2 regions of the Exiguobacterium sp. B2(2022) genome follow, and region 1 is predicted to be linked to the other one. Evidence: riboswitches for the same ligand, from Rfam matches in the RefSeq annotation. Region 1 holds a riboswitch; the other holds the start of a gene.

Evidence for each region. Region 1 has a riboswitch for cyclic di-GMP ahead of ON063_RS11270 (transglutaminase-like domain-containing protein). Riboswitches for the same ligand answer to the same signal wherever they lie in the genome.
Region 2: linked by a shared signal. The riboswitch ahead of ON063_RS02005 (putative glycoside hydrolase) and the one ahead of ON063_RS11270 (transglutaminase-like domain-containing protein) in region 1 are both predicted to bind cyclic di-GMP.

Annotation. Positions count from the first base shown of each region.
Region 1 covers NZ_JAPEHX010000054.1:61-16,883, reverse strand. Annotated here, with positions in the region: gene ON063_RS11315 (DUF262 domain-containing protein) at 1-548, shown strand, start outside; gene ON063_RS11310 (dynamin family protein) at 713-2,794, shown strand; gene ON063_RS11305 (dynamin family protein) at 2,787-5,000, shown strand; gene ON063_RS11300 (dynamin family protein) at 4,973-7,345, shown strand; gene ON063_RS11295 (hypothetical protein) at 7,342-8,118, shown strand; gene ON063_RS11290 (hypothetical protein) at 8,099-8,419, shown strand; gene ON063_RS11285 (hypothetical protein) at 8,416-9,279, shown strand; gene ON063_RS11280 (SH3 domain-containing protein) at 9,507-10,271, shown strand; gene ON063_RS11275 (Ig-like domain-containing protein) at 10,498-15,003, shown strand; cyclic di-GMP riboswitch class I at 15,290-15,366, shown strand; gene ON063_RS11270 (transglutaminase-like domain-containing protein) at 15,380-16,147, shown strand; partial or broken gene ON063_RS11265 (hypothetical protein) at 16,264-16,823, shown strand, end outside.
Region 2 covers NZ_JAPEHX010000006.1:5,275-22,097, reverse strand. Annotated here, with positions in the region: gene ON063_RS02075 (PTS transporter subunit EIIC) at 1-57, shown strand, start outside; gene ON063_RS02070 (helix-turn-helix transcriptional regulator) at 96-986, opposite strand; gene ON063_RS02065 (dihydrofolate reductase family protein) at 1,062-1,580, shown strand; gene ON063_RS02060 (GGDEF domain-containing protein) at 1,739-2,815, shown strand; gene ON063_RS02055 (polysaccharide deacetylase family protein) at 2,884-3,618, opposite strand; gene ON063_RS02050 (GNAT family N-acetyltransferase) at 3,673-4,152, opposite strand; gene ON063_RS02045 (hypothetical protein) at 4,158-4,439, opposite strand; gene gntK (gluconokinase) at 4,556-6,055, opposite strand; gene ON063_RS02035 (GntT/GntP/DsdX family permease) at 6,072-7,415, opposite strand; gene gnd (phosphogluconate dehydrogenase (NAD(+)-dependent, decarboxylating)) at 7,504-8,385, opposite strand; gene ON063_RS02025 (bifunctional diguanylate cyclase/phosphodiesterase) at 8,523-10,982, opposite strand; gene ON063_RS02020 (MurR/RpiR family transcriptional regulator) at 11,144-11,992, shown strand; gene ON063_RS02015 (hypothetical protein) at 12,076-12,462, shown strand; gene ON063_RS14890 (Clp protease N-terminal domain-containing protein) at 12,425-12,619, shown strand; gene ON063_RS02010 (FMN-binding glutamate synthase family protein) at 12,540-14,087, shown strand; gene ON063_RS02005 (putative glycoside hydrolase) at 14,223-15,080, opposite strand; cyclic di-GMP riboswitch class I at 15,121-15,207, opposite strand; gene ON063_RS02000 (hypothetical protein) at 15,283-15,645, shown strand; gene ON063_RS01995 (hypothetical protein) at 15,621-16,481, shown strand; gene ON063_RS01990 (hypothetical protein) at 16,478-16,823, shown strand, end outside.

The DNA of each region.
Region 1 (16,823 bases):
AGTATCAAGGGTTTGTTTGGACGAATCAATTGAGTAAAAATAAAGTAGATGAAGACGAAAAACAAGTACAGTTTGTGATTGATACATTGATTGAGCGATTGATACACATGGATGGTCCGATGAATGAATCACTTAAACAAATCATTCATCATTGGTCGGGGGAAAGAGACTGGCGTTACTACATGACACAATACGAACTCGTAATGACCGATAAAGGGCACGTATTTACTTTCACAGGCGAAAACGCATTGCAAATTGAGCGGTTGAACGGCGTCAACTTGCAAGGGTCCCATGCGAATCCGATATACATCGAAGTGGCTGCACGTAATCCAGTAGTGATTGTAGAAGAAGTGTACTACGATTACCTCAGTGAAATGAATGTGAACGGGATTGTTTTGCACCTTGTCGATAAAACATGGAAAGTAGAGGGGGATGTTGATGAAGACTTCATCCAAAATCTGATCTCGACAGATGAAGACGTTGTCATGCAAGGTGTTCGATTGACTCGTTGGTTAGCGGGGCAATCAGCGGCAACAAAAGTTAAATAATTTTCGGAATAAACTTGAGAGGGATGGCGCATATGTGTCGTCCCTTTTTTATTCTGTCGATTATTTATGAAGAATCACTATTTTATTGACCTTTAACAAAAAAAGTAAACCCCAACCTCTTTAAATTCCTTATAATAACAACTGAGGAACAAGGAGGGTTATGCTTGGAATTATTAAGTAAAGAGCAAATGAAACAATCACTTGAGGAATGGGTTTCTTTATATGCAGATGATCCATTCCTTGCAAACGATATTCAACATCTTCAAGAACACTTTGAGCATACAAGAAGCCAGATTCTTGCCGTCGGTCAGTTTAGTGCAGGAAAATCAGCTTTGCTCAACGCATTGCTCGGTCATACATACTTAAAAGCACACACGAACGAAACGACAAAAACGATTACTCGAATCTTTGCTATACAGAATGGGCAACTCCCGACTTTTAAAACTGTTGCTGCTAATGGAGAAATCATTGAAGAAGGACGAATGGATCCAGAGAAGATTGAAAAGTATACGACTTTTCAAAAAGAGTCTTCTGTATCCTTAGAACCACGTTATGTGGATCTTTATCTCGATGTTCCGTTTCTCAATGATGATTTGATTTTAGTGGACACTCCTGGTGCGAACTCACGAACGATTGAAGCATTCGAGACGACGGAGGACATTTTATTTTCTTCAGCGACGGTGCTTTACCTGTTTCAGGCACCCCGAGGAATTGATGTGGTCGATGATGAATTGATTCAACGCTTTCTCCAACAAGGCAAACATGTCATTCTTGTCGGAACCCGTTATGACACGATTAGCGAGACACAATGGCAAGACGTGAAAGTGGCAATGGAAAAAAGGTTAGCCACCTATTGTTCGGATATCCCAGCTATCTTTCCGGTAGCATCGCTTCAGGCGATGGAAGCTAAACATTCGGGGAATGAAAAGCTGCTTGATGAATCGGGACTTCTGCAGCTTGAACAAGAGCTTTCTATGTATATGGAGACGAAAGCCTATGAAAGCTCGGAACTAAACAGTCTACGACATGCGTATGAAGAATTGATGTTACGAATCGAATCGTACGAGAGTATGAATCAGTCTTTATCGATAGAACAGGAAAAAGAACGTCAATTACGTGAGGCACGACTTCGCCAATTGATTATCGAGAGCTACGATCACATCGAAACACATGGGACGAACTTGCTAGCAGATATCACATTTGATTCAGACTCAGCTGATGAACAGTTGATCCTTCAACTGAAAGAAGTCCAAATGAAAAAGAATAAAGAAGAGCGACAATTCCGAAAAACTTTTCGACGAGAAAGTGATAAGCATTTGGAAAAGTCGAAATTTCAAAGTGTCATGGCTGAATATCAGACGTATCAAGAAGAATGTCTATCTTTACTCAAACAATGGAATGAAGAGGTTCATTACCTGTTTACGAATCATGTGGACCGACGTCGTGTAGATATTGAAGATGAACTTGCTCGCTTCTTTCAAGCGATGGAAGTGTTCGACTTAGAACACAAGGTAGACTGGGATGTTGCCAAAGTTGAGTTGAAGAGCAATATTCAACTGAATGAAAAGCTAGATTTAATGCAAATGATTGAAAATCGAACAAAAGAGATGAAACAGTTCAAATCGAAGCGTACGAGGTTAATCAACTCATCTAAACGTGCGGATCAAAAGCTTCATGAATTACCCGAGCAGCGTGACATAAAAGTTGCAAACATTGATGCAGATTGGAAGCTTGAGATTCAATCGCTTGGAAAGATGCCTGAAGTCGAAAAGAACGTCGAAGTAAAACGGAAGTGGCTGTTATTTAAAGAGCGCACTGTGCATAGAGATTCGACGGCTCGTGATGAGTGGTCGGAAAAGTATGAAGAGTTGAAACAACAACATGATCAGACACTTCAGCAAGTAATGGAGCAATCTGCCAAGCAAATGAAAGAAGCGGGAGAAGAATCAGTGAGGCTAGAGCGAGAGATTCAGCTTCACGAAAAGAAAATAGAAGACTACGAGGCGAACACCATTCAAGAGATTCAAGAATTACTTCGTTTCAGTTCTTCGGACACTCAATTTATGGATGAACAGGCAGAGGAGATTCATGCGACGATTGTCGACGCGCTAGAAGATACGAATGAAGCGATGGCTAAAGTGCTACGACAATTCACAATTAATTTTAAGAAATACATTAACCAAGAAAAGGCGAAGACACTTCAACACCTACAAGTGACTCGTTATAAAGGAGAAACTCATGCGTAAAGAATTTACTCAACAACTTGATGCGATTACTCAACTTTTTACAGAAGCCAAACAGACGGCAGAAGAAACGTTATCCGTATTTCCTGATTACACCGAGTTACAAGATTGGATGAAACTCCTACAGCAACAAGAAAATCAGTTTTTGCAACAACGCTTTGAAATTGTGGTCGTTGGAGAATTCTCGACGGGTAAATCCACCTTTATTAACGCTTTGTTGCAGAAGGAAGTGTTGCCATCGCGTGTCACGCCAACGACAGCAACCATCAACTTCATCCGTCACCAGACGGAAGGTCCGGGTCATGAATGTGCCATCGTGCACTACTACGATGGGAAAGAAGAAGAGGTGTCTTTTGACCAACTCGATCAATATGTGACTGAGATGAGTAAGTTGTTGGATGTATCACACGCCATTCGACATGTTGATTTATTTATCGACTCCCCTTATCTCCAAAACGGTGTTGTTCTTGTCGATACACCAGGGCTACAGGCCCTCAACCCTGAGCACGAACGTATCACAAAGGACAAGATTCGGACGTCTCAGGCTAGCATCCTACTCTTCAACATGGAGCAACCTGGAAAACGGACAGAGTTTGAGTTTTTGAAAGACCTGTCGGATTCGATCGACCGCATTTTCTTTGTCGCAAACCGGTTAGACGGCATTCCGAAAAATGAGATTGAAGAAGTCGTTCGATCACTTGAAACCGCATTGCGTCAAAACGAATATTGTAATGTGCCATTGGCCCAAGTTTATCCGGTCAGTGCCCTTCAGGCATTGAAAGCCCATGATGCAACTGTCGAACCCGATAAGTTTGTAGATTGGTCGGTCGAAGATTTACGTACTGCCTCACGTTTTGAGATGTTCGAAGAGAAGTTAGAACATTACTTGTTTGACGGTGAGCAGACGAGAGATGCCTTGCAGTCTCCTTTCTTTGATTTGGAGCAGTACTATAAACGCATGGGTGGCTTGCTTCACAAAATTGAGGATGTGTTGAACCAATCCATTGATGTCGAAGAAATGGCGAAACAGTTCGATTTGCTCAAACTTCGTTACGACGTACGGCGAACAGAATTAAATCAACAAGTTAGAGAGATTAAGAAGACGTTCGACACGTCCATCGAAAAAAGTGTGGAAGACTTAAACACAAGTGTCACTCAACTCGAAAATGAATTGATTGATTCATTGAATCAGATTGAATGGATTGGGGACTTAGAGGACATCGAAGAAGACCTAGAACAACATACTGACCAACTCGAGCAATTATTCCAGCAAGCATTGAAGAAGCTATCTAAAACGTTGAAGCGTGAGATGGATGAGTATGTCGAGCAATTTGATCTTCAATTTAAAGAAGAGGTAGCCATTTCATCAATGCCTGTTTCTTTAAAAGTGAAGCAGCGACAAGTTGATGCACATGTGACTTCTCAAATTGAGCTCGAGGATATTGAGGAAAAACTGAAAGATATGGATGAAGACTACCAACAATTGATTGAACTTAGAAGAGTTAAAGGGATAAAGAGTGAAAAGAATCATCACTATGAGATGGAACGTAAACTTTTGCAACAAGAATTAGAGAGCAACGCACTATTACTGGGACAAAATCCAAAACGTATTGAAAAAACGGTCATTCGAACGCGTGTGATTCTATCGGATAAAGTAAATAAGATGTGGGTTGAAAATAAGGAGTATGAACGTTTGATTCAACAACAAGATGAATTACGAAGAGCGCTTCGAGAATTGACAGCTCGTCACCATGACAACACAGATGGTCTCATCGAAGGGGTTAGTCGATTCGAGTCAATGGAAGAGTGGAGAAAAGCAAAAGAAGAACTCGAAAGAGAAAAGAAACGGATTCGTTTCGAACAAATGAAAGAACAAAATGAAGCGGATAAAAAAATGGTGACAAAAGAAGTACGTCGAGTCATCAAACAAATTAAGAGTAACGGAAGACGACAGCGTGATGAGTTTGAAACATTTTTCGAAGAATGTGACACGCTTCAAGTGGCAAGAGGAGAAATTGATTTACATTTAGAGGCTCAAGATGAGTTGCTAGCAAGTCTCCGCGAAGAACAAACCGTAATGGAAAAGATGATGAACGAGTCAGCAGAAGAAAAAGAACGAATTCAACAACAATTAAGTCGTGTATCTGTAGATTTAGAACAAGCGAAAGAGAGGTTACAAGAATGCAAATTGAACGTACTTCTACCTTAATCAATGAATCCCTTATGGAAACGGTGCAGCAAGAGCTCGGTTTATTGGAACGTGAGGAAAAAGAATTTGCCTCTCTGTTTGGCTCTTTACAAGACCAAACGGTTCGAGTCGGCGTATTTGGGTCATTTAGTGTCGGGAAATCAGAACTTCTAAACCGAATCATCGGGAAATCGCTTCTTCCTACCCATACGAATGAGTCAACGACAATCTTGACCACCATCGGTTATGGCGAACCAAAGATTCATGCTACGACAACGGATGGCGAGATTGAATTCGTCAGTTCAGAAGAATTTTCTCAGTATGTAGCGAGTGGTACACAGAAAAACTGGACATCCATTCATATTGCTACTTCTGAACTTGCGAATCAGCCGACGCTACAGCTCGTCGATACACCAGGGCGCAATACAAAGTATGCCCATCACATTAGCATGACTGAAGAAGCGATGCTCCGTTGTGATGCGGCCATTTATGTGATGTCATGGCAAGGACTTACGGCGGAAGACATTCTATATTTAAAACAGTTGATCCCGTATCAACCAAATTTGTATTTTGTCATCAACAAAATCGATCACTTATCGGAAACATCGCTTCAAGAAGTTATGGAGCATACGACGAATCAATTAGTTGAAGAGCTTGGCAAGTATTATCCACTTGTTGCTGTCAGCGCGAAAACTGGTGCTGGTTTGTCACAAGTGACCGAACAGTTGATTCCTGATTTAGTGACCAATACGCACGCACTTAAAGAAAGTCGTTTCGTACATGCGATGATTCATTGGTTGAATCAAGTGACCGTACGTTTAGAACAAGACTTATATCTTCAAAAGCTAAGTGCGGACGAGACAGGTGAACAGTTACAAGAAGCGATGGAGCGAGTTCATCTTCAAAAAAATCAATTGAATGAACAAGTGGAAATCGAATTATCTCAATTTCACGAATCATTGAAACAAACTTACAAAAAAATGAAAGACATGATCGAAGAACAGCTTGAATGGGCACAGAATCAATTAGAATCTCAATTGATGACGAAGCTCGATGAAAATGTCGCTCAAGAAGTACTGATCGAGCTGCGCAGAAATGTCCATGACTCCGTGAAGCGTGAGTTCGATGGATTGTTGAGTGGGATTCGTTATACGTTACAACCGATTGAGGGAGATGTGACGGTTAACTTTAATGCGTGGTCTTTTGATGAGTTCCAACAAGCTTATGATGAACGGCGACAACGTATGGTGGAAGAGCATGAAGCAAAATTAGCTGAGATTGCTCACGTGGAATCAGATTCTTCTGCAGAAACTGTCCAAACCTTACGTGATGAACTTGAAAAATTACAAGATATGTTACATCAACCGTATGAGCCCATGTACATAGTTGATGAATCGTTTGATCCTCATAAGATGGAAAATACACTGAAGATAGTGGGTCGTGTCGCTGATATCGGAGCTGCAGTTGCATTGGCTGTACTTACAAAAAGGCTCGGTGCAGGAGCGCATGCAGGTGGGAAAGTTGTAGTTACTGAAAAAACGAAGCAAGCAGCTGAAGAATTCGTAAAAGACCAGCAAGATAAAGAACAAGTGAAGAATGAGCAAGAACAGAATCAAAAACAGAGTGAAGAAGAGAGCACTGAAAATGAACAAGAAGATCCAAAAGAAGCGGCGAAACGTAAAAGAAAAGAGATGACAGCAACCATCGTTCAAACATTGGTAGAAGAAACGGAAAAGCGCTCTACTAAGAAAGATGCATCGATGTGGAAAGCGCTTGATCAAATTACGAGTCCTCTAGAAACGGTTGCTGTTCGAATCGGTAAAACGATGGATGCCGATCGGCAACAAGATATGCGTATTGATTACGAGCATCAAGCTCGCTTCCACGCAGAGCGTCAACAAGTGTTGCACGCCTTCACGAAAAAACAAGAATTGTTAGATGAGATGCTACGCGAGGCTGGCGAAAAAGAAACACTTAAACAAAAAATCGATCAGAAGCGAAAGTATTTACAAGACGAACGCGAACGACAGCTTCAACAGTTAGAACGAGAAGAAATCGAGGCAATGAAAAAGGCTGAGACACAGCACATCCAAGAACAAGTAGAAGGAACGGTAGACAGGCTCATTCGAGAAGAGGGTGAAGCATTCGAACAATGGTTACAACTTGAGACTCTCAACATTCAACGAGTGATGGAAGAAGAATTACCGCGGCATTATCGTGAAGAATTAAGTGAATGGGAAGAACGTCTCACGAAACTAAAAAATGAGAAATCAACTGAACGAGTTGAATTTGATGCATCAGAGGCAAACATTGAACGTCAGATTGCCTACATTGCACAATTGAAAACGGAGATTTTACAAAAATGAAGTGTATGACGATGCTCGGGCAGCAGATTGATGCTGCCCGTCTCACTTCTGAATATTCGTACTGGCAAGCGTTGAGCAATGAACCGACACCCACCTACACGTTTCAAAGAACGAAGTTGTTTGTCGTCGGAGAGCCGCGACTTGTCACTGAATTGTTTAAAAAATCCGTCACCTCGTCTGGTCCATTTCCGATTCGAGAAGACTCGACATTTACGTTGACGAATTTCTATGACGTGGAATATGTTCATCCAAACGATTTACATCATATATCGTTTAGGGCGGATCATACTGTCAGCGTCGTCATAGGGGATCGATTGGAAATATGGATGAAGCCTTTGCTCGATCGTAGACAATGTCACACCGTCATTTCAAAAGATATTGTCTTAAAAGGAGACATGTGGTCGTGGATTCATCAAGTTTCCTTTGACACCTTTACCTTTTCGGATTTGTTAAAGAAAAATTCTTTATCATTTCATCAATCAATACCTCCAATCGCTTTATCCTTTTTGAAGCATGCAGGTCTTCGTCTTGAGACAAAGGATGTTTCTTATGAAGAATGGCAAACCGAATGGTTGAACATTGGGATGGATATGTTGAACGAGACTTGGCTCTACTATGGCTACCCTCCCCGGCCTTATTTTCAACAAGTGGTCAAACGCTTAATTCAACTGGAGCAAATTGGAACGCTTGATTTGTATGGAAAGCGGGATGTGGCTCAGTGGTTACAAGTGTTAAGGAAATGGGGGAGTCTGAATGATTCATTTGCTGGATGAGAACTGTCGAAAAATCGAAAGTAATCTATCACAGTTTCTAACGAGATATCGACCAGATTGTCTGGAAGATTGGCGACAATTTTGCGAAACGTTAGAAGCATTGTCTGTGGTGGAACGAACGAAACGACTAGATGATGTCGCAACCATTTTCCTAGAAACAATTTATCCAAAAGTAGCATTAGAAAAATGGACAACCCTCGAACATGCTATGGATCAAAAAGTATCGAAAGACACCTTGCAACTTTTTTATGAAACACTTCCTGAATGGCATGAGGAAGTGAAATTGGAGGATTTGAAATGAAGAACTATCAACTATCGGTCACCATGGCGATTGCAGCAGGTTCGCTCGCGGCCATCACACAAACGACAAATTGGGTGAAATGGACGTTGATTGGCGTATTCTCGTTAGCGATTTTCGCAGTCGGTCAGACACTCTTTCACATGTTTGAAGAGTCAAAAAAACAAACTTCTGAGAATCAACAAGCTCTTGTGAGCGAGCTTAACAACTGGCAGAACGTTCTGTCGCACCAATCGCAACAGTCTCAAACCGAACTATTCGCACTCATGAATGGTCATCAAGCAGAATGGTTTTTGAAAATGGATGAGTTTTTCACAATCAACCGTCAGCAACACCTTGAGCAAGAGAAGCATTTTTTGCGTATTCAAGAAGACTGGCAACACGTTCACGCGGAGCAGGCGAAACGAGAGGAACAACGCCAAGTGTTGATTGCAGAAAGTATGGAGCGTTTGTCTACTGCATTACATACGCAAATCGAACAATTGGAACGAATGCATTCGAGTATGCAACATCAACTCGAGACACAACGAACACATACAGAGAGTCAATCAGAATTTGGTACGAAACTGTCTCGGTTAGTGAAGAATCAAAATTTATTGCTGCAAGATATACAGGAAGAACTCAATACTGTAAATGAGCATGTCGAGGAGTCGAATGAGGCATTTAGTTCTTCTCAAGAACAGATGGAAGCGATGTCGAACCATTTCGAAGATCGGATGCGCTTATTCCATGAAGGCATTGTAAAGTTATCTGAGATTGTAGATGAATTATCAGAATCACGAGCCATCGAAAGACAAGAAGCTCTACAGGTTCAAGAAGGACTAATTGAGAAGTTGAAACGGTATCAAAAAATAGATGCATAAAACAACAAGATCAGTTCAAATTGCCTGAGGCAAAACAGACTGATCTTGTTTTTAAAATACGGACGAAGAAGGATTAGTTTATGAATAATTCATTTCTTTTAAGAGAAGAACCTGAATAGCAATAATAGATAAAAAATCGGTTTTCCTATTTCTTAAAAACTGCCGACAGAGTGCCTATGCCTCTTGATACACTAAATAAAAAGAATAAAGTCATGGAGGCTATACATATGAAGAAGTTGTTAAGTGGCGTTATGTTAGCAGTGTTTTGTTTGACAGCCGTACTGTCACCAGCCCAGATTCCTTTTTCTCAAGGTGATGTGAGTAAAGTCGAAGCAGCGATTGAAAAGCAGTTCAACAAATCGAGTAAAATCTATGCATCACGTAGTCGGAAGGCAAAAGTCATCCTTAACGTCAAAAAGAATCAGACTGTCACAGTACTCGAGACAGTCGGTAGTTGGAGTAAGGTGCGTACGGGTAAGAAAACGGGATGGACTGCAAACCGAGATTTGAGTGTGGTGAAGCCGAAGATCGAGATTGATCGTCCTTCCCCAACAGCTCTATTTGAAAAGGTGAAGCTAGATCCCCGTTTCACCGAATTTGAGGGTATTCGTCTCATTGGCTATAAATATGAAAAGGGAGAACAGAATTTCCTTCAGGTGTTTCACCTCGAAGACAAAGGAATTTTAGTCATGAGACATTGGTTCGGTGATGCCTATAAACCAGGTGTCAGACCAAAGGAACGTGAGGCAATGATGAAATATCAATACGAATCCATTCAAATGATGGGTGAGTTGGTGTACGGACCTGATACACAAGAAGCTAAAAACTATGCGAGCGTGGCATCTGCACATATGACTGAGGTGGAACGTCTTGTTATGGAAGACTGGCATAATCGGATGCGTTATTTCAAAGAAGGAACGTTCCGTGCAAATGGAGACTCCTTTAAATATTATATGGCCGGATCAGGAATTGAGATTGAGTTTTCTGAATAAAATAGGAATTCTACGTATGAAATGTAGAGTAGTAAATTTATGTATAAATAAGCGTTTAGGAAAGTGGAGTGATCGAAACTGGTCACTCCGCTTTTTTGTGTTGTTCATGCCCCTATTTTTATAAAATAGGTCATTCTGTTTTTGGAAAACGTGCTATATTTTTATATGGGATTTATAGGATTCATATTCAAAAACCTACATATGAGAAAAGAGAAGAGGAAAACATATGAAGAAGTGGTTGGCTCAATTGATTATCATTATATTATTAGTGCATTCATTACCTTATTCAGGATTAGCAGTGGAGGATACAGAGGCACCTGAACTGATCAGCTATACGATTGAATCAGGAGAGTACACGGTGGGGGACGAAGTGAGTGTGCGCGTCGAGGCGAGAGATGACTCGCCCCAGATTCCTTACGTGTCTTTTTTCTTGAAAAAACCAATCACCGGCGCATGGCAGTATGTGTCCATGGATCATCAGGGGGACGGTGTCTATGAAGGGACGCTTTTGATCGAAGATGGGATGGAATCCGGGCGCTACGTCATGGGGTTCGTGAATCTCGTGGACGCACAATCGAATAGTCGAACCGTCTATCGTGAAAAAGATGATGTCCAAGGGTTTGAAGTATATGGAACGAACAGTGACACAACTGCTCCTGAACTCATTAGCTATACGATTGAATCAGGAGAATTTACGGTGGGGGACGAAGTGAGTGTGCGCGTCGAGGCGAGAGATGACTCGAACCAGATTCCTTACGTGTCTTTTTTCTTGAAAAAACCAATCACCGGCGCATGGCAGTATGTGTCCATGGATCATCAGGGGGACGGTGTCTATGAAGGGACGCTTTTGATCGAAGATGGGATGGAATCCGGGCGCTACGTCATGGGGTTCGTGAATCTTGTGGACGCACAATCGAATAGCCGAACTATCTATCGAAATGAAGAAGATACTCAAGGTTTTATATTAAGATATCCTTCGTCCGACACAGTCAAACCAACCTTCGCAAAAATCGATTCGGCAACACTCGAGCTTGATGAAGGTGATTTCCAATCCTTCAAAATCTTTGCGTCTGACGACTTGAAGCTAAAGTCAGTCGATGCCACGTTTGTGAACGAAATCAATGAAACCAAGACATTATCAAGTACACATGTCACGTCAGATGGGTTTAACATGGAGCTGCCTCGTAGCGCATTCCCTAAAGAAGCAGCAACATGGAAACTCCAGTCCTTGCGTATTCAAGATATGAATGCGAATGAAACGATCGTGACGGAAGGGTTGTCTTTCACAGTTAAAACGCTCGCTCCAATTACGCCTGTCGATGCGCGCATCGTCAAGTCAAATGAGTCTTGGAGTTACACAACGGTGAACCAAGATATTTACATCATGCCAGGTGCCACATTGACACTTGGACAAGGAACGGTATTGAACGGCAATGTGTACGTGGGTGGACGATTACGATTGACCGGAGGAGTAAATGTGAAGGGGCAACTTCGTGGCACATACTTCACCTTCGGGTACTATACGCCTTCCCAAGATGGAATGGTCGTTATGTCAGGGTCGAACAGTGTCTATTCGATGACTGCGACGAATCAATTATATGATACGTTACCATTCCGACTCGAAAGCACACCTGTATTCGAACAGGATGGACAGGTGTCAGTATCGGGATCATTCATTCCGTTGTCGACTCTATACTTGAACGGAGAACAGCTTCAAACGAAAGCGAACGGGACGTTCCGTGTCGATTTGAAGACTCCGGAAGATCGGACGTTACGTTTCTCGATGACCGATGCTTACGGTAAGATTCATCGATGGTCATATCGAGTGTATAAGACGGACGTTCCAGTCGTAACTGTCACACTCGACAGTGGTATCTATTTGAAAGGTCAGACGGTTGGATTGACGGCGACCGATGGGACGATTCATGTCACACGCAACAATCAAGCATCTGTTTATGAAGGTCCCTTCACGCTCAATGAGACCGTGAGCCTCTCTGCTTATGCGAAGGATGAGATTGATCGTACATCTGAGACCGTATCCCGTCGATATGAAGTCATGACGATTGATCCTGTGACGAACCGAGATACGTCGATTCAAGGAACGGCGGAACCGGGGACACATGTGACATTGACACTCGGCGCAGACGCATCTACCGTGACGACCGATGAAACGGGTCGATTCGTCTTCGACGGCCTACAGTTAACCAATCAATCAACATTCTCAATCCAAGCGACTCACGGGATGCTGGCGAGTGACGTTTGGACGAAGTCGATTCAAGATGTGATTGCACCGATCGTGACAGGTGTGTCACATGACCATTTCTATGCTCAGCCTGTCTCGTTCACGTTCAATGAAGGGACAGCGACGTTGAATGGCAATGTTGTCAAATCGCCTGTCCGTATTGAAACGGATGGAACCTATGAGTTGGTGGTTAAGGATGAAGCGAACAATCAGACAACCGTGCGTTTCACGTTGGATCAGCAAGCGCCTGTTTTGACGGGAGTGCCGAACGGTTTGACCAATCAAATCGTAACACCGACCTTCAATGAAGGAGTAGCGTTGTTGAATGGGAAATCGTTTACGTCAGGTCAATCGATTACGACAGACGGAACGTATACGCTGATTGTTCGAGACAAAGCTGGACATGAAACGAAGCAATCATTCAAGATTGACCGTACCGCGCCTGTCGTCAGCAATGTTCAAAACGGATCACTTAACCGAAATATTACTCCAGTCTTTGGAGAAGGTACCGCGACTTTGAACGACAAGCCATTCACAAGTGGGACGATTGTATCGGAAGAAGGCGTCTATGAACTAGTGGTCAAAGATGAAGCGGGGAACGTCACAAAACTTACGTTCACCATCGATAAGACGGCAGTCGAAGTTCAAGGCGTGACGGCTAACGGACACTATCAAACGGCACGTCCGACATTCAGCGAAGGAACCGCGACCTTGAACGACAAACCGTTCACGAGTGGGACGGTCGTGTCGGAAGAAGGCGTCTATGAACTAGTGGTCAAAGATGAGGCGGGGAACGTCACGAAGGTCACGTTTACCATCGATAAAACGGCAGTCGAAGTTCAGGGTGTGACGGCTGATGGATACTATCAATCGGCACGTCCGACCTTCAGCGAAGGAACCGCGACCTTGAACGATAAACCGTTCACGAGTGGGACGGTCGTATCGGAAGAAGGCGTATATAACTTAGTGGTCAAGGATGAGGCGGGGAACGTCACGAAGGTCACGTTCACCATCGATAAGACGGCGGTCGAAGTTCAAGGCGTGACAGCTGATGGATACTATCAATCGGTACGTCCGACCTTCAGCGAAGGAACCGCGACTTTGAACGATAAACCGTTCGTGAGCGGGGCGCTCGTGTCGGAAGAAGGCATCTATGAACTAGTGGTCAAAGATAAAGCCTTAAATGTCACCAAAGTAATGTTCACCGTCGATAAGACAGCTGTCGAAGTTCAAGGTGTGACGGCTGACGGACACTATCAATCGGTACGTCCGACCTTCAGCGAAGGAACCGCGACCTTAAACGACAAAACGTTCACGAGTGGGACAGTCGTCTCGGAAGAAGGCGTCTATGAACTAGAGGTCAAAGATAAGGCAGGGAACGTCACAAAAATCACGTTCACCATCGATAAGACAGCGGTCGAGGTTCAAGGTGTGACAGAAGAAGGTACGTACCCGTCCGCTCAACCGACATTTAGTGAGGGAGAGGCAACGCTGAACGGAAAACCGTTCACATCGGGTCAAGTCATCACGACTGACGGGAACTATACATTAACCGTCACCGATCGAGCTGGAAATCAGACGGTCGTTCACTTCACGATTGATGCGACACCTCCTGCAGTCAGCGGCTTCACGTCAGGAAAAGTCGCCTATCGAGAAGTGAAACCAACCTTTACAGAAGGAACGGCAACATTGAACGGGAAGCCATTCCTTTCCGGGACAACGATTGCCACAGCAGGGAAGTATACGTTGGAGATTACAGATGAGCATGGGAACAAGCGGAGCGAAACGTTTACGATTGATCGCACCTCCCCAGTCGTAACTGGTGTGACGCATCGTCAATTGACGAATAAAGATCTCGTCATCAAGTTCAATGAAGGAACGGCAACATTGAACGGAAGACGGATTGCCAATCAGACGAAAGTGAGTACTTCTGGAGCTTATACACTTCGTGTGACGGATGCCGCTGGGAACATCACACAACTTACATTCACCATCGATAAGAAAGCACCTGATCGACCGACTTTACTCACGCTCACGAACAAATCGACTCGCGTGACGGGGAAAGCGGAAAAGGGAGCAATGGTGTACATTTACTACAACAACCGCACGTATAAAGCGAAAGCAAGCGGTACGGGTGTGTATCGCTACGATATGAAGACGACAAAAGTCGGTGCAACCGTATCGGTTCGTGCGTTAGACGCCGCCGGCAACCTTTCGCCGCTCACGTCGCTACGTGTCCTCAACACGTTCCGTACATTTTCTGTCAACTCGGTTCGGGCGAGTCAGACTTACGTGACGGGTAAAGGGAACGAAGGGGCGACGGTTCAGGCATTTGTCGGGACGAAAGCCATCAGCAAGACGGCTAAAGTCGATTCCCGAGGAAATTATAAACTAGTGATTCCACGTCAGAAATCAGGCGTGACAGTCACAGTGAAGATGAAACAGAGCGGGTATCAAGATATGAAGAAAATGATTAAAGTTACTCGATAACTTTAAAAATATGTCCGCACATTAAAGCGTCCCCCTACAAGTTCCTCGGAACAATCCGACTTGTAGGGGGACGCTTTTTAGACATGTAGTTGATTAGAAAAAAGACGGTTGTTCGGTTGATTCAGCGAAATATCCATACAGCCGTTTCATTTGTTCTAAGGAACTTCATCTTCCGAGAGGTCGATTTTTTAGGCATAAAGACTCAAAAAGCACATACATTCACCTGAATCACAAAAAGATTAAGAGGTTCAATATACCTATATGCTAAATTAGTCATGTAAGACTTCACTGATAATGGCAAAACTATGCGAAAGCTAGTGACGCAAAGCTAAAGGGCCTTTAACATGGCAGCCAGTTTCCAAAGGAGGTTCGTCTCATGAAGAAATTCTTCACGGGGATGTTGGTATTGTTGTTCGCTTTGATTGTGTTGCGACCTGCCGCCGTAGATGCGGCGAGTACGCGTGTCGATACACGGACGGGGAAAGTTGACGTGTATATCTCGAGCCAAGACAAAGGCTCATTTAAATTAGAGATTCGACAAGGCAAGCAGGTTCGCTATCATGATGTCTACAAGGGGAAGAATCATTTCAATTTAAACTACGGGAACGGGGATTATACATTCGCGCTCTATCAGTCATCGGACGGCAAACGCTATAAGCGCATCAGCCTCCTTCAGAAAACGGTCCGTCTCATACACTCATCGGCACCGTATCTCCATTCGACTCAAAACGTTTTCATCGATCGTGTGACGTCGCGCCTCGCTTCGTCGCTGTCACGTTCATCCTACTCTACTTCACAGCAAACGCTCGTGACAAGCCGTCATGTCGGCAAGACCATTGCCTATGACTATAAAAAACTCACCAAACTCACTTCTACGTATTTGCCTGATCACGCGACAACGTTACGGACGAAACGTGGGATTTGCTATGACTTCGCTTCGTTGAATGCAGCACTTCTACGCGCGCAAGGCATTCCGACCCGTCTTGTCATGGGTTCCGCAAAGGGAGTGACGGGGTATCATGCTTGGAATGAAGTATTTATTAGTGGAAAGTGGCGCATCGTTGATGTGACACGGGATGTGACGGAGAAACGTACGACGACGTTCCGTAGCGCCTCTGACTATCGTGCCTCAATCTATTACTGAACAATGACCAAGGTCCCTTCTTGAGAAGGCGGCCTTTTTTTGGTGTGTTCTTTGAGGCGAGTCTCCTTGTTCCACGTTTGTGATGTCTACAAACAAAGACACAGGAGGAAACGTACATGAAACGATGGTTATCCATTGTCTTGACCGTCTTGCTTGTCGTACAGCCGTTCGCTGTAACTGAACTTGCATATGCGGAAGGAACGGTTGATTCTTCCCAAACAGAGAGCACAGAAGAATCGAATCAATTGCTTGATGAGTCATCTGGAGAAACGACTCCGGATGCGACCTCACCTGGAGAAGGAGAAGCTTCTCCAGAAACGACTCCGACACCTTCAGATGAGAGTGATCCGGCGACAGAAACCGCACCACCGGACCAACCGAGCGAGGAAGGTGGAGAAACACCAACTCCAGATAAGCCGAAATCTGAAGAACCGGTAGCGGATCAAAAAGCTTCGAAGGAAGCAGTGCTCGACATCCAGGATGAAATCTTGACCGATTATGTAGTGACCGAAACGACAGAGACCGGGGGGACGGTAGATGTCGTCACGACGGATTCGATCGTCAAAATTGACTACAATTGGGCGCTTGCGAACGGACATCCATATGGAGAAGGATCGACGTACCGATTCCAAATCCCAGAACAGCTCAAGATGTATCGAGCCGTGACGAACCAACC
Region 2 (16,823 bases), on a different contig from region 1:
GATTTATACAAAAACGAATTGCTACGCATTCATAAGGAAATGGATGAAGCGAATTGAAATCGGGCTCAACCGCATGGGTTGAGCCTTTTCAGTCTTCATACGTATAGTGCTACAAGACGTTCCACATGCTCTTTCATCATCTCCCGCAACGCACTCGGCGCCTTCACCTCCACTTCCGCTCCAGCCTTCAACAGCTGCCTCGACAAAAACGGAAGCTCTTCCTCAGGTACGTCCCATTCATTCTTATCTTCAATATCGGGTAGTACATCTTCAAGTAAACGACGACCGAGTGACGTCAGCTCGAGTTGAACGGTCACACCGACTCGTTCATCACTTGCCTGAAGCAAGGTCACCAAATCCTCGGATTCAAACGGTTCCTCGAGCAACTTGACCGCGTCCACTCGATCAATCCGATATTGCCGGAATCCCAGTTCAGACAGCCCGAAGACGTACCACTTCAAGTCAAGGAGTGCCATGCCGATCGGTGAGACGATGAACGTATGTGGCCCTTTCGTCGTCCGATACGTCATTTCAATCTTGTTCTTGCGCTCGACCGCCTGATAGATGTCTTTTGTGAACGGAGCCTTTGGAATCTGTTTGTTTCCGAGCCACAGGATGTTTCGTTCCAATCGATGAATCTTCGTCTCTAAGTCTTGCGGTAATTCGTTCGCGTACCAGTCGGACAGCGTATGTCGTATATCACCGAATGGCACGTCCGGGATGTGTTCCATCCATTTGAGCGTAAGGTAAAGGGCGACCGCTTCTTGTTCGCGGAGGTGCAATGGCGGCAATAAACGGTTCGGCAACATCTCATAGCCGCCACCGATCCCGGGCACACTCCAAATCGGATAACCCAGTTCTTCGAGCGACAGCATATCTCGTTGAATCGTCCGAATGGATGCGCCTGTCTCTTGAGCCAGTTCTTCAGCGGTGACACGTTGCCCTCGATTGAGCAGCCGAATCAGTTGCAAGTGCCGTTTTTTCATAGTTATCATTCCCGTCATCTTTTGTCGTGTTTATTGGTTAAGCTGAATATATCACGAATCAAGGAGGAAGACACGATGCCGAAAGTAGTGTTGTATATTGCGATGAGTTTAGATGGGAAAATCGCCCGGTCGAACGACCAACTTGATTGGTTGTTCGCCGTAGAAGGGGACGGGGACAACGGATACGCTGAATTTTTCAAAACCGTTGGTGCCGTCATCATGGGAAGAAAGACGTATGAGGAAGTACTGAAGTTAGAAGAAGGAGCTTATCCGTACAAGGACATCCCGAACTATATTTTGACGCGTCAACCTGACCGTAAGGCCGAGCATGTCACGTTCACGGATGAACCAATCGAAGAACTGATTCATCGGTTGAAAGGAGAAGTCAATCAAGACATCTGGCTCATCGGCGGGGGAGAGGTCATCAAAGCGGCGATGGAACATGACTTGATTGACCGGTATGAGATCGCGATTGCCCCAGTCGTGTTAGGTGAGGGGATCTCGCTCTTCCCAGAAGGCACAAAAGAGACGAAACTTCGACTGACAAGTCAACGCGCATCCGGTCAATTTGTGATGGTGACATATGAACGATAAGTGAGGATCGAGTCCATAAAGGGCTCGATTTATTTGTGAAAAAAGGAAAAAATATTCATTTTGTAGAAAGTTTTACACGTCGATGCGTTAGCTGATGATGGAAATTGGATATATGTAGAGAGTGGAAGTAACATGATAAATGTGAAGGAGTACAACTAATGTTCATGAGTCTAATCGCCAATTCGTGCATTTCGTTTACTGGCATCTATTTCATCTCAAAAATCATGAACTATCATACGAGACATGTACACATCCAGAAACTTCTCATCGGTGTGTTATCAGGCTGTTTCGGGATTTTTCTAATCACGCAAAGCGTTCAATTTGAGAATGCGGTAAAAATTGATTTTCGGTTTCTCGTTCTCCTTTTACTCGGATTTTACCGTTTGGTCTCCCCGCTATTCATCGCAGCCACCATTATGTCGATTCACCGATTCAGCTATGGCATCGATTTTTACTCGATTCTGGCATGCGTTGCCCTCTTTACGATGGTGATTGGTATGATTCTGACATACCGGATTATTTGGCTACAGAAACGGCTTTTCCAATTTGGTCTTACGTTGAACGTATGGATATGTTTGGTCGCAACCATGGGGATCCTTGTCGGCGGCGGGTTTACGGAACGTGCTCTTGACGTCGCGTTGTTGGTTACAATGATCAGCTTTCCGATTGGATTGGTAATCACCATGTTGAACATTGACCTGTACCTCATCCATCACCGCGTGCGAGAGTATAAAATCTCGGCGGAGACTGACCATTTGACGGGTCTCGCCAATCGTCGGGCATGGGAGATGCAGATGAAAAAGTTTAAAGGACAGTATGCGACATGTAATGTCTTGCTTTTGGACATCGATCACTTCAAACAGATCAACGATCAATATGGCCACGCGAACGGGGATGAGGTGTTGAAGCAGTTTGCGGAACTGTTGCACCGTGAGACGCGAAATCAGGACATTAAAGCGCGGATCGGGGGAGAAGAGTTCGGTATTTTGATTCCGATGCTTTCCCAAACCGAGGTGGTCAACGTGGCGGAACGGATTCGAAATTGTATCTCCAAACACGAGTTCAAGCTACTCGATGACGAGCGGATTCATATCTCTGTTTCAATCGGGATCGCAAACGGGAAAAGCGAACATCTTCGTGAAATGGTTCATTTAGCAGACGATTGCCTGTATCAAGCGAAGAACAGCGGTAGAAACCGTACACATATCCATGAAAGTGTAGAATACGTTCAATGAGAAGACGCATCGGGCATTCCGATGCGTTTTTTCATGTGAAAAACTGTAGACCACGAGATGGTCTACAGTCATGGGGTCGTGCTTTCACTAGCATGTGGTTCCCAAGCATCTGAAAAGTTATGGGGCGGGTGAACGCCTTCGAGCGTCCGAAATTCGTAGTCCCGCTCTTTCGCATAGCGGATGATTGTATCGAGTGCTTCCGGCGTCATCGAATGATCGTGCGCCAAGATGATCGAAGCGATATTCGCGGCACGATTCGCCTCAAGTCGATTGAACACGCGCTGCTCGACCCAGGCATTTTCTTGTTTATAGACATGGTCGAGACTGCCGACATTCCAGTCCCAAATCTCAAAACCGGCTTCGTTCATTACTTTCCAATGCGCAGGTGTCATTCCTTCATCACTCCCGTAAATCGTCCGGGCCATATTCGTATGGATGCCGGTCACCTCGTAAACGAGACGTTGTACATCTTTCATTTGACGGACGGCCGTCATCGGTGATGCATAAAACTCCTCGCGTTTGTGTGTCATCCCGTGCAAGGCAATCAGATGACCCTCATCGACGATGCGGTGAAGAAGATGCTCATTCCCCTCGATATTCTTCCCAAGGATGAAGAAAGTGGCTTTCACCTGATGCTTCTTCAACACGTCGAGCAGCTTTCCCGTTTTCCAGTTCGGCCCATCATCCAGCGTCAGATAGATGAGGCTCGGGTCGTTATACGCTTTCGGTTCCGGGATCGCCGCCTGTGACAACGTACCAATCAACAAAAAAATAGACATGAGTAATAGAACGCGTTTCTTCATTCCAACAATAGCTCCCTCGAATCAAAAAACAAGTGACATATGACACATACCTTATCACATATCCGAGACATCGAGACGATAAATGTGTTCGTCGAGTTCTGTCGTGAGATAGGTGAAGTTCAATTTTTTCAATAGCGCGATCGATGCCTCATTCGTCTCAAGGACGCCGGCCTTGAACGCTTCTGCTCCTTGGTCGGCCAAGTGACGAATCAATCCCGACATCACCTCGAACGCATAGCCTTGGCGAGCTCGTGTAGGTGCGATGGTATAGCCAATCCAATACGTCTGGTCTTCTTGCTGGATATACACGTCCCCAATCAATTCTTCGGTCGCTTGGTCGATGATGGCGAGTTGCATGCCGTGTGGAAGCGATTGTTCGCCGAGTAGGGCGTTCTCGTATTCAGTATAGCTAAGACCTTTGAACGATTGATGCTGCATCCAGTCCAAGTCGTTTCGATACGCCATGAACGACTCGATGTCTTGTCGTTCGAACGGGCGGATGAGGCAACGTGGTGTCGTGAGTATGATCATCATATCGCTCAAACGACTTTCTTTTCTTTTTTGAATAGACCGACCAATAGAAGCGCAAGACCACTAAAGAAGATCGCAGGGAAAATCAACCACATGATCAATCCGGCCCAACCGTTCTGTACACTGATGGCGTAGGAGAGTCCGATTGAAAAGGCCAGTGCTGGTGAAATGGGGATCATGAGCGCGACACCCCATATTTTAAATTTTGTATTTCGTGCTTCGCCCGTACTGAACCAATACGCCACGAATGCGCCTAAACTTGCAATGAGATATCCGATTGCAATCGCCATTTGACCAATCCCTTCACTAATGTTGATAGTTCAACCTCGCACTTACTTTCCATGTATGAAACGAAATCTCCTGTCATGATTCAAAAAACCGAGCCCTCGAAGGACTCGGTTTGACGTCACACATGCTTCCGCTGAAACGCCGAAATGGCTTCATATTCTTCTGATAGGTGACGCGACAGGCGAATGTAGATCGGCAAGAGCTCCCGATAGACGTTCGTCGCTTCCATGTTCGGTGCATGCTCGTGGGTCACTTGAGGCACTTCTTGGAACTCCTCGATGTCCCCGAATGCGTACTCTCCGAGCATGACGGCCCCGAGGCATGAGCTTTCGTGACTTTCCGGCACGACGACCGGTGTGTCAAAGATGTCCGCCATCATTTGACGCCAGAGGCTCGACTGGGCAAAGCCACCTGTCGCATGGATGCGGTTCGGTGCGCCCGTCAACTCATCGAGTGCAAGCATGACCGTATAGAGGTTGAAGATGACACCTTCCAATACGGCGCGGATGAAGTGCTCGCGCTTATGATGAATGCTGAGCCCGAAGAAGGAACCGCGAGCGTTCGAATCCCAAAGTGGAGCCCGTTCGCCCATTAAATACGGATGGAACAACAGACCGTCTGCACCCGGTTTGACCGTCTCGGCGATTCGCGTCAACACGTCGTACGCGTCGATCCCGAGGCGTTTCGCTGTCTCGACCTCACTTGCTGCGAACTCGTCACGGAGCCAACGGAGGATGATGCCACCGTTATTGACCGGTCCACCGATCACCCAATGCTTGTCCGTCAGCGCGTAACAGAAGATGCGACCTTTTGGATCTTCGACAGGTTCTGAGACGACCGTCCGAATGGCGCCACTTGTCCCGATTGTCACGGCGACGACCCCTTGTTCGAAGGCACCGACCCCGAGGTTCGAGAGCACGCCGTCGCTTGCCCCGACGACGAGCGGGAAGTCCCAGCCGAGCGTCTCGGTCACGTCTGGTGTTACATGTAAAATCTCTGTCGTTGGCACGAGTTCAGATAAACGATCTGGTGTCACACCGGCAACCGTCAGTGCTTCCGCATCCCAATCCCGTTGTTTCAAATTGAACAACCCCGTCGCCGAGGCGATGGAGTGATCGACGACGAAGCGTCCCGTCAACCGATAAAAGACATACTCTTTGATGGAGACGAACTTGGCTGTCTGTTCAAAGACGTCAGGATGTTCTGATTTCAACCAGCGCAGCTTCGACAGCGGTGCCATCGGGTGGACCGGGGTACCGGTGCGCATATGGAGGGCACTCGCATCAAAGTCGCGTTTGATTTCTTGCGTATATGGATTCGCGCGACTGTCGGCCCACGTGATGCTGTTCGTGAGCGGACGTCCTGAGGAATCGAGTGCAATCAAGCTATGCATCGCCGAACTGAACGATGCGAAGCGAATCGGACCGTCCGCTTTGGCGCGGACCGCCGAGACGGCTTCGAGCACGGCCCCATAGATGACGACCGGGTCTTGCTCGGCCGTCTCCGTATCGGGCGTGAGAAGCGGATACAACACGTTATGTACCGCTAGTTGTTGATGACCGTTGAACAGGACGGCTTTCGTACTCGTCGTCCCGATATCGACCCCAATCGTAAACACACAATCACTTCCTAACTTAGATGATAAACAGGCTAATCAAGAACACGACGGCAAAGCCGGTGAGTCCGATAATCGTTTCCATGATCGTCCATGACTTGAGCGTATCTTTCACATCGAGACCGAAGTAACGGTTGACGAGCCAGAAGCCTGAGTCGTTGACGTGCGAGAGGACAGTCGCCCCTGAGGCGATGGCGATGACGATCAAACCGAGTGCCGCGCCTGTGATGTTTTGGATTTCAAGTAGCGGTGTGATGAGTCCAGCTGCTGTGACCATCGAGACCGTTGCCGACCCTTGGGCGACACGGACAACCGTCGCAATCAAGAAGGCGAGGACGATTGCCGGAAGTGGTGAACCAGCCATCATTTCACCGAGGACGTCACCGACACCTGAGTCGATGAGCACTTGTTTGAACACACCACCGGCACCAGTAACGAGGATGATGATCCCGGCTGGTTCGAGTGCTTTCGTTGCAATTTCTTGTACTTCGTCACGTGAATAGCCACGGCGTGTCCCGAGGAAGACGAACGTGAGAAGCGTCGCGATCGTCAAGGCGACGAACGGGTGTCCGAGGAACGTCAAGAAGTCACGGACGGCGTTGCCTTCATCTAAGAGTACCGCTGAGAGCGTGTTCGCTAAGATCAACACGAGCGGGATCAAGATGAGCGACAAGATCATTTTGAAGCTTGGCAATTCTTTCGATGTATCGATTTCTTTGAATTCCATGTAATCCGGAATCGTCACATGAATCTTCTTAGCAATATACTTCCCAAAAACGGGACCGGCTAAAATCATCGATGGAATCCCGGCGATGACACCGAACAAGATGACCCAACCGAGGTCGGCACCGATCAAGTTCGCAACGGCGATCGGACCAGGTGTCGGTGGGATGAAGCTATGCGTGACCGCGAGACCTGCGAGGAGCGGGATCCCATAGTAGAGAAGCGAGCGTCCCGTCTTTTTGGCGAGACCGTATACGATTGGGACGAGAATGATAAAACCGACATCGAAGAAGACCGGGACGGCGACGATGAACCCGGTGATCCCGAGCGCCCATTGTGCCTTGTCTTCCCCGAACTTACTGACGAGCGTCTGGGCGAGGCGTTCCGCGCCACCTGACACTTCAAGCATCTTCCCGAACATTGCCCCGAGACCGACGACAACGGCGACGAAGCCGAGCGTTCCGCCCATCCCGTTCTGGATGGAGGCGATGACATCTCCGAGCGGCATGCCGGCTGCGACCCCGACGATGAGACTGACAAGTAACAACGAAACAAATGCGTGAAGCTTTGTACGAATGACTAAAAATAAGAGCAAGAAGATCCCGGCTAAGGCAATCAAAATAAGTGTTGAGCCAGACATTGAGTTTTCCCCCTAAAGTTTAATATGTAACCGTTTACAGTTTCTGACAAAGGAAAAGGTCAACTCCCCGTGACCTTTTCCGCATTTCTTACTTCTTGACGACCGCGTGACCACCGAACTCGTTGCGGAGCGCGGCGACGACTTTACCTGAGAACGTGTCGTCTTCGAGTGAGCGGTAGCGCATCATAAGTGACAAGGCGATGACCGGTGCGGCTGCCTGAAGGTCAAGCGCCGTCTCGATCGTCCATTTGCCTTCACCTGATGAATGCATGACGCCACGAATCTCATCGAGCTTTGCATCTTTCTTGAAGGCGTTCTCCGTGAGTTCCATGAGCCAAGAACGGACGACCGACCCGTGATTCCAGACGCGTGCGACTTGTTCGTAGTCGTAATCGAACGGACTCTTCTCCAAGATATCGAACCCTTCTGCAATCGCCTGCATCATCCCGTACTCGATTCCATTATGAATCATCTTCAAGAAGTGACCACTTCCGGCAGGACCTGTATACAGGTAGCCGTTCTCGACAGACAAGTCTTTGAAGATTGGCTCGATTGTCGGCCATGCGTCTGCGTCACCCCCGACCATCGTACAGGCACCGTTCCGTGCCCCGTCCGTGCCACCGCTCGTTCCGCAGTCAAAGAACTTGATGTCCTTCTCGGCGAACTGCTCGGCGCGTGCGACCGAGAGCTTGTAGTTCGAGTTGCCACCGTCGATGACGATGTCGCCCGGTTCGAGTCGCTCATATAGTTCGGCGAGTACCGCTTCCGTGACGTCTCCGGCAGGGACCATCGCCCAGATGACGCGTGGCGTCGACAACTTGCTCACGACATCCTCGAGCGTCGGCACGATTGTGAACGCGTCCGATGTGACGTCCCCGACGTCCGTCCCGACGACCGTATGTCCGTGATCGCTCAAGTTAAGTGCCAAATTGTACCCCATTTTTCCTAAACCAATCAAACCAATTTCCATATCGTCACCCCTGAAAAAGAATTTTTTTCCGTCTCTAGATTCATCATATCAAAATAAATTCGATTTACAAGTCAAATCACGGAATTTTTTTCGTTTTTACGACAAAAATTCGACCCCCGTTATGGAGGTCGAACGAATCAACTTGATGATGCTTTCTTATATTGCTGGAAGAAGACTTCAATCTCTTCCGCAGGCAAAGGACGATTGTAGAAATATCCTTGTGCCTGGTTACACGATTCGGCTTTTAGGAAAGCGACTTGATTCTCCGTCTCGACGCCTTCCGCGATAACGTTCAAATCAAGCTCATGCGCCATGCGGATGATCGTTTTGACGAGGGCCGCATCCTTCTCGTCACTTTCAATGTTCTTCGTGAAATGTTGGTCAATCTTCAGCGTATCGATCGGGAACAGTTTCAAGTAGCTGAGAGACGAGTAGCCCGTCCCGAAATCATCGATCGAGAGATGGACACCGAGGGCGACGAGCTCGTGCATCGTCTCGATAGCACGGTCCGCACTCTGGATGACGCTCTCTGTCAACTCGAGTTCTAAATACTTTGCGTCGAGACCTGATGCGTCGAGTGCGCGGCTGACGACTTCCGGCAAGTCTTTTTGAGCGAACTGAATGGCCGAAATGTTGACGGCGACCCGAAACGGGTGGATGCCCGCATCTTGCCACGCCTTGTTTTGGCGACACGCCTCATTCAAGACGAACTCACCGAGACGGTGGATGCTTCCCGTCTCTTCGGCGATTGGAATGAACTCACCAGGAGAAATCATCCCGAGTTCCGGATGGTGCCAACGGACGAGCGCCTCCATGCCGATGACCATTTCCGTCTCCAACTGGATTTGCGGTTGATAGTGGACGGTGAACTCGCCACGCCCGATTCCTTTACGGAGTGCCATCGACAAGTTCGAGCGACGGGATACGGACTCGTTCAATTCGTTCGTGAAGAACTGATAGCCGTTCTTGCCGTCAGCCTTCGCCCGATACATGGCGATGTCGGCGTTTTTGATTAAATCTTCTGCCGTATCCCCGTCGGACGGGTGAAGACTGATCCCGATCGAAGCACCGGTGAACACTTCCTCGTTCTCGAGTTCGAATGGGGGATGGAGGACGTTGATCAACTCTTGAGCACGATGGGCCGCAAGGTTACTTTTCGTATGCGGTGACAAGATGATGAACTCATCTCCACCGAGACGGGCGAGCGTGTCCGACTTTTGAATCGTTGACTGGATCCGGGTCGTCACTTGCTTCAAAAATTGATCGCCGATCGAGTGACCGAAGCGGTCATTGATGACTTTGAAGTTGTCGAGGTCGATATAGTACAAGGCGAACGGTTCTTGCTGGGACTGACCGAGTAGCGCATCGAGTCGGTCGCTGAACAAGCGACGGTTCGGGAGTCCGGTGAGCGGGTCCAAATAGACGAGGTCGTTGATTTGTGCCTCGATTCGTTTCCGTTCACTGATGTCACGGATGATGCTACTGAAGAAGATGCCTTTGTCCGTCTTCCACGTTCCGAGCGACATCTCGATTGGCACTTCGACACCGTCTTTTCGTAAGCCGATGAGCTCGACCGTCTGACCGATGACGCGTTTCTCACCCGTCTTCTCGTATCGTTGCATGCCGCGCTCGTGCGCGTCACGGAATCGTTCCGGGATGATGGCGACAATCGACTGTCCGATCATCTCGTCATACGTATATCCGAACAAATCGGTCGCCCCGTGATTCCACTGGAGAATGACACGGTTATGGTCGGCGACGATGATGGCATCCGATGCCGATTCGATGATCGATTCAAACTTCAGTTCGAGTTCTTCCGATTTTGCCTCGAGCTGTGACGCCGTTCTCAGTGAGATGTACATGATCACGAACAAGGTCATGACGCTCGCTGCGATGACGTAGGCGAGGAGGGTGCTATCGACCGCATAACCGCTCATCGACTTGCTGACTCCTTCTGTCGGGGTGAACTGTGCCGCGCCCATCCCGACGTAGTGCATCCCTGATACGGCGACACCGATCAAGACCGAACTGGCGAGACGGCGCCAATGGAATCGCGAGACGTTCGGGATATAAAAGAGGATGTACAGTCCGACGAGCGATGCTACATAAGCAACAAGTGCAGAAGCGATCCACATGATCGGGTCATACGTGAGGATGGCGTTCATCTGCATCGCTTCCATCCCGATGTAGTGCATCGAGACGACCCCGACACTGATCAAGAAGGCACAAAAGACGAGTTGCGTCGGTCGTGTCTCCGGATGGCTGATGATCCAGAAGGCGAGCCCGGAGGCGACGACGGCCGGTACGATCGACAACAAGACGATGCCGAGGTGATACGTCACGTCATCGTTTAGGTGGAATGCCAGCATGCCGATAAAGTGCATCGCCCAAATACCAAGCCCGAGACTGAAGGCGCCGGCTGCGACCCAACTGAACCGTGAGGCGTATTTCGCATATTTCAAACGACTGCTAATATCGAGGGCGACACCTGCAGCGAAGATGGCAACAGCGATGGAAAGAATGACGAGTGGTAAGTTGTACGAGCTACTGAGGTGATGTTCGATTCGAAACAGTCCTTTCGATTTCAAATGGTTCAATGAGTGAATGAATTGAAAAGTGCTTTATTAGAGTAGCATATTCCAGAATCGCACTTCCTGCCCCGTTTTGTAAGGTGGGTCAATCTTTTAGACGAATCACACATTGCGGAATTTTTTTCGAAACGGTATCGTTAAGTGAAGAAGAGAAAGGGTGATTCTTGATGGAAACGATGAACGGGACGGCCCGCATCCGTGGCGCCTATTCGACACTGAGTAAGAAAGAACAGCGTATTGCCGACTACATCTTAAAACAACCAGAACAAATCATTCACCATACAATTAATCAAGTGGCAGATGACCTCGACGTCGCCGAATCGACCGTGTTCCGCTTTTGTCAGCGTGTCGGTTTTAAAGGCTATCAGGCGCTAAAAATCGCGCTCGCCTCGGATGTCGTCGCACCACTTCAGGACATCCATGAAGATATCACGGAGACGGATACGGCGCTTGAAATTGCAGAGAAAATTTTTTCGACGAACGGGAAGACAATCGAGTCGACGCGTCAGATTTTAGAAGGAGACTCTCTGGAGAAAACCGTCGAGCTGTTCCTCGGGGCACGCCGCATCGAATTCTTTGGGAGTGGTGGGTCAGCGGTCGTCGCGTTAGACGCCTATCATAAGTTCGTCCGAAGCGGGCTTCAAGTGAGCGCCATCCTCGAGTCGCATATGCAGCTCATGTCGGCCTCGCAATTGACGACAGACGACGTCGCCGTCGTCATCTCGCATTCCGGGGCTTCTAAGGAAACGCTCGATATCGCCAAACTCCTAAAAGAAAAGGGTGTCCCGACGGTCGCCATCACGAACTATGCGAAATCACCGCTCTCGAAGATTGCAGACGTGTCGCTCTATACCGTGTCCCAAGAGACGGCGTTCCGCTCAGAGGCACTCGCTTCCCGCATCGCGGAGCTCAGCTTGATCGATGCCTTGTTTACAGCTGTCATGATGCGACGTGGGGACGTGGCACGTGCGTCTCTCCAGCAGATGCGTGAGGCGATTTCAATGCGCCGAATCTAAAGAAAACAGGGTTAACTTCTACAAAAAGGTGGAAATTATAAACTCTGAGGGCAAAGCGAGGCTTAGAGAGAGAAGGTGGACCGATGAACCATATTGATTTTTTATCTTCCGACCACTACAACGAGTTCAAACGGTTAGCACAACGACTTACGGATCCTGGCAGTACCAGTCGCGAATACTTCGCCGCGCTATATGTACTTGCGGGTCATTCGCATATCCGAGAATGTTTGCTTCCTTATATAGACCTCGAAGCTGGGAAGATTCGAACCTCCACAATCATCGATGACAACACGTTCGATAAACGAGAGTTTGTACTCGCCAAACTCGTCATTCACTTGTATAACTCAAAAGAATGGGTCCTTCCGACCGAATTGATCGCCTTGCCGGAAGAGGACTATAAACTAGCGATGCAGGCGATCACGCTGTGCCGAAATGAACAATTTGACGGGGTCACGATCCCGAGCGACTGATGACATCCTGTTCCGTTTGCGACAGGGTGTTTTTCGTCTAGTGAAAAGGAGGAGAGACCGTGTCACTCAATACATCGATGTTGACCATCTTGCTTGTGCTCTTATTGATGATGATGACAGCTCCACCGCTACTTCTGTTTTACTTGTGGCGACGTGACCGAAACCAGCGTGAGCACTCTGTCCTCCGTAACTTCCCGATTCTCGGAAAACTGCGCTATATGTTCGAGAAGATGGGTCCGGAACTTCGGCAATATTTGTTCTTGAACGACAACGAGGCGAAACCGTTCTCGCGGAACGAATACGAGGCGGCTGTCATTGCCGGGAAATATAAGTCGCGCATCATCGGATTCGGCTCGGAGCGAGACTTTGAAGCGGGCGGGTTCTACCTTCAAAACGCATTGTACCCGACAAATCGGAATGAACTACGCATCGACAATTCAACAAAAGTGTCGACGTGGGTGTATGAACTCGATGAAGATAACCTCTTCACCCGAAAAGAGCATCTCGTCGAACGAGACATCTCCCCATACTTATTAACAGAAGAAGATACCATCATCATCGGGAAAGAGACGTGTCGGGAGCCGTTCTACGTCCGCGGCCTCGTCGGACAGTCGGCGATGAGCTTCGGTTCGCTCGGCGACAAGGCGATCACGGCTCTCTCGATCGGGCTCGGCCGTGCGGGTGGGACATGGATGAACACAGGGGAAGGTGGTCTTTCGGACTATCATTTGAAAGGGAATGTCGACATCATCTGTCAAATCGGTCCGGCACTGTTTGGTGTCCGGGACGAAGACGGGGCGTTCTCGGTGGAAGCGTTCAAACAGAAGAGCGCACTCCCGCAAGTGAAGGCGTTCGAACTGAAACTAGCACAAGGGGCGAAGACGCGTGGGGGACATATCGATGGCTCGAAAGTGACCGAGGAGATCGCCCGTATCCGCCACGTGCGTGTCGGGGAGACCATCGACAGTCCGAACCGATTCTCCGAGTTTCAGACGCATAGGGAACTGTTGGGCTTCATCGAAAAGTTGCGTGAAATCGGTGGGAAGCCGGTCGGCATCAAGCTCGTCGTCGGCAATATACAGGACATGGAATCGCTTGTTGAAGAGATGGCGACGTCTCAAATCGTACCGGACTTCATCACGATTGACGGGAGTGAAGGCGGGACGGGGGCGACGTACCAGGAACTCGCCGATACGGTCGGGTTGCCACTGAAAGCGGCACTTCCATACGTCCATCGCCTCTTGATCGAGCATGGTCTTCGGGACCGGATCAAACTGTTCGCCTCGGGGAAACTCATCACGGCGGACAAGGTGGCGATTGCCCTCGCCCTCGGTGCCGACCTCGTCAACATCGCCCGCGGGCTCATGTTCAACGTCGGCTGTATCCAGGCGCAGGTGTGTCATACGAACCGTTGCCCGGTCGGTGTCGCGACGACCGACCCGAAACTGCAGCGTGCTCTTGTCGTCGACGAGAAGAGCTTTCGGGTCACGAACTATATCATCTCGCTTCGGGAAGGACTGTATAATATGACGGCCGCCGCAGGGGTCCGTTCCCCGACGGAACTGTCACAAGAACACGTGATTTATCAAGAGCCGGACGGTCACATCCGCTTGATGCATGATTAATAACCGTTGAATCAAAGGATTTCATCAAAACATCCTACGAATTTGCCGATAAAGAAGGCAAACCCGTAGGATGTTTTTTTAAAGTATTTTCGTTGTAGAAACTACCAGATACTTGTACAATCAGGTAAATGAAAGTCAGAATTTATTATAATCTAACGTGGCGTTTGAGTGGAAATGAATGAATCCGTTTTGTTCCGCGTATGCGGCACTCTTCGGACGTTGTTTTGAAGATACCGTCAACGCCTTGATGCCGTATCGCGCATCGAGGTCACGCAATTCTTGGATGCGGTCTTTTGACCATTGGTCTTTCGAAATCGTCGTATAGTTGAAGCTTTCCCACATGACACCATCCACATACGGATACGTATACGTCTTCAGTGTCGCAAATCCCCAGTTTTGAATGAGAGAAAGGGTAGGGTGGTTGGCCTTGATCGTCTTCATGAACTGACTCATCCCGTCACGCTGTGCTTTCAAGATGGTTGGTTGTTCCGAATGCTCGTTGTCGATGTTGCCGACAGTATCTAAGAACGCTCCGTCTAATCCTTTCGCGACAATTTGTTTCTCCACTTCACGCGTCAATAGCTCACGATAGTGCGTCGACGTCATGTCGACCAAATAAGAATCCCACTCCGCATAATGGACACGTTGTCCGTTACGGTGGAAGAAGTCCGATTCGTTCATCTGCTTGATGAAGTCGACGTTCCAATTGTCAGCTTCCATCGTATTGATGTAGCCGTACACTTTCGTACCGAATTTTTGTAACTCTTTGATTTGAGCTGCAGTATAATAAACAGGCTCGATGATGACGAGGTCATATTGTTGCATCTTTTTGATCTTGCTTTTACTCGGCATATCATAATAAATCTTGTACGACTCGACGTTTGCGAGCGGGTTGCTCGCTTTGGCGACCGCTTGATGTGGTGTCCATAATGCGAATCCGACAACGAAAGCACAACAGAGGCTGACGATACGTTTGGCTGAGAAAATACCCATAAAAAAACCCTCCTGATAGTTATCAGAGAGCGGCTGCGGCTATTGCAGACTGGCGATCGGTATCTCGAAAGATCGACGACCCATGTCTTTGCGCCCTTACTTTTCAGTAAGTTTGCCCGTCTCGATATGAAATTTTTGGTCGAACAATCCATCGAATGTCCTACTACTTAATAAAATACCACGTAAAGGAATGAGTGACACTATGATTTATACCCAACATCGCACATCAATCAAATGGATTGAAATGATTGTGACTATTTTACTTATCGGCATTTTGGACTATACGTTTAGTCTTTCTTTGTCAGAATGGGCGATTGACCCGTTAATTTTTTATATCCTTCTCTTCTCGCTTCGCTACGGCCTACTCGGGGCGTTCGTCAGTTTCACATTGACGAGTCTATATCATTTTTCATTCCTTCTGATGGAAGGGACAGATTTGCTCTTATTCCTTTACGATACGAACGAACTCGCGTGGATTTTGCTTCACTTCTTCGTCGCCTTGAGCGCCGGCGTCTTCAGTCCCATATCCGTCAGGAAGAGGTGGTCGATGAGAACGAACAGTTGAAGCAGACGGTGCAGCAACTCCAAGAATCACAAGGAGAGATGCGGAAGCGGGTGCTCGATTCGACGTATACACTCTCAAGAATCTATGAGGTCGGTCTTCAGCTCGACCAGGACGCGACAGACTTGGTACGTGACCATTTGATCGGGACGTTTACACGCGTGTTCCGGGCGCGACAGCTCGCCCTCTACCACGTCGATACGTCACGCCGGACGCTTCGTCTTCATGTACGTTCGGGGGATGTCGAACGTTTGCCACAGACGCTCTTCATTGATTCGGAGCAAGGCATCTTCGCACGGATGTTCCAGACCCAAAAACCGACGATTCGGTTGGCCGATGAAGTCGAAGGACCCCTTCTCGTCGCCCCGATCTGTTATGAGGGAACGGTGAAAGAAGTGTTAATTGTCCATGAGATTGACATTCTTCGGTTGCGCAGTCACGAGATGAACATGATGAAACTCGTCCTCGACTGGGCCGGCACACGGATCGAGAAGGCGGATGCGCTCGAATGGATGCTCGTCAGCGATCAGCTCGTCGACGGGACGCGCATGTTCCGCATGGACGCGTTCGAACAAAAAGTCGCACAGCAAGTGTTGCGCCATGAACAGTATGACCAACCATACAGCACGGTCACGATCCCAGTCGAAGGCGTCGACTTGTCACTCATTGAAATCGAGCTCATCCTCCGTCAATCGATGCGGGAGATCGACGTCATCGGATATGACGAAGAGGAACGTGTCCTTCACTTCCTTCTCCCGGGCACACCGATTGAGTCGGCGGAACGATTCAAAGAGCGGATCGAGCATGTGTTCTATGTGAAAGGTGGGAAACGCCTATGACCGGATGGATGATTCTCTTGTTCTTTCTCCTTCATGCCGGAGTTCTTTTCGTTATCTACCGACTCGTCGTCCGACCGAGAGTGGATGCGGCCGAGAAAGGCGTCTGGCTCTCCATTTTTCTCGTCAGTGCCGTCGTCCCGATCATCGGGGAACTGTTCGGGTTGATCGCATATGGGGTTGCCCGTCGTTTCGCCTCATCGAAGACGCTTCTTGATTATGACGAATATATCAACTTCGACACGGTCAACTTGGAGCGCTTACAGCAACAGGCAAAAGAAGATTTAGACCTCGTCCCATTGGCGGAAGCCTTGCAGATGGACGGGAAGAAGCGGAAACAGTCGA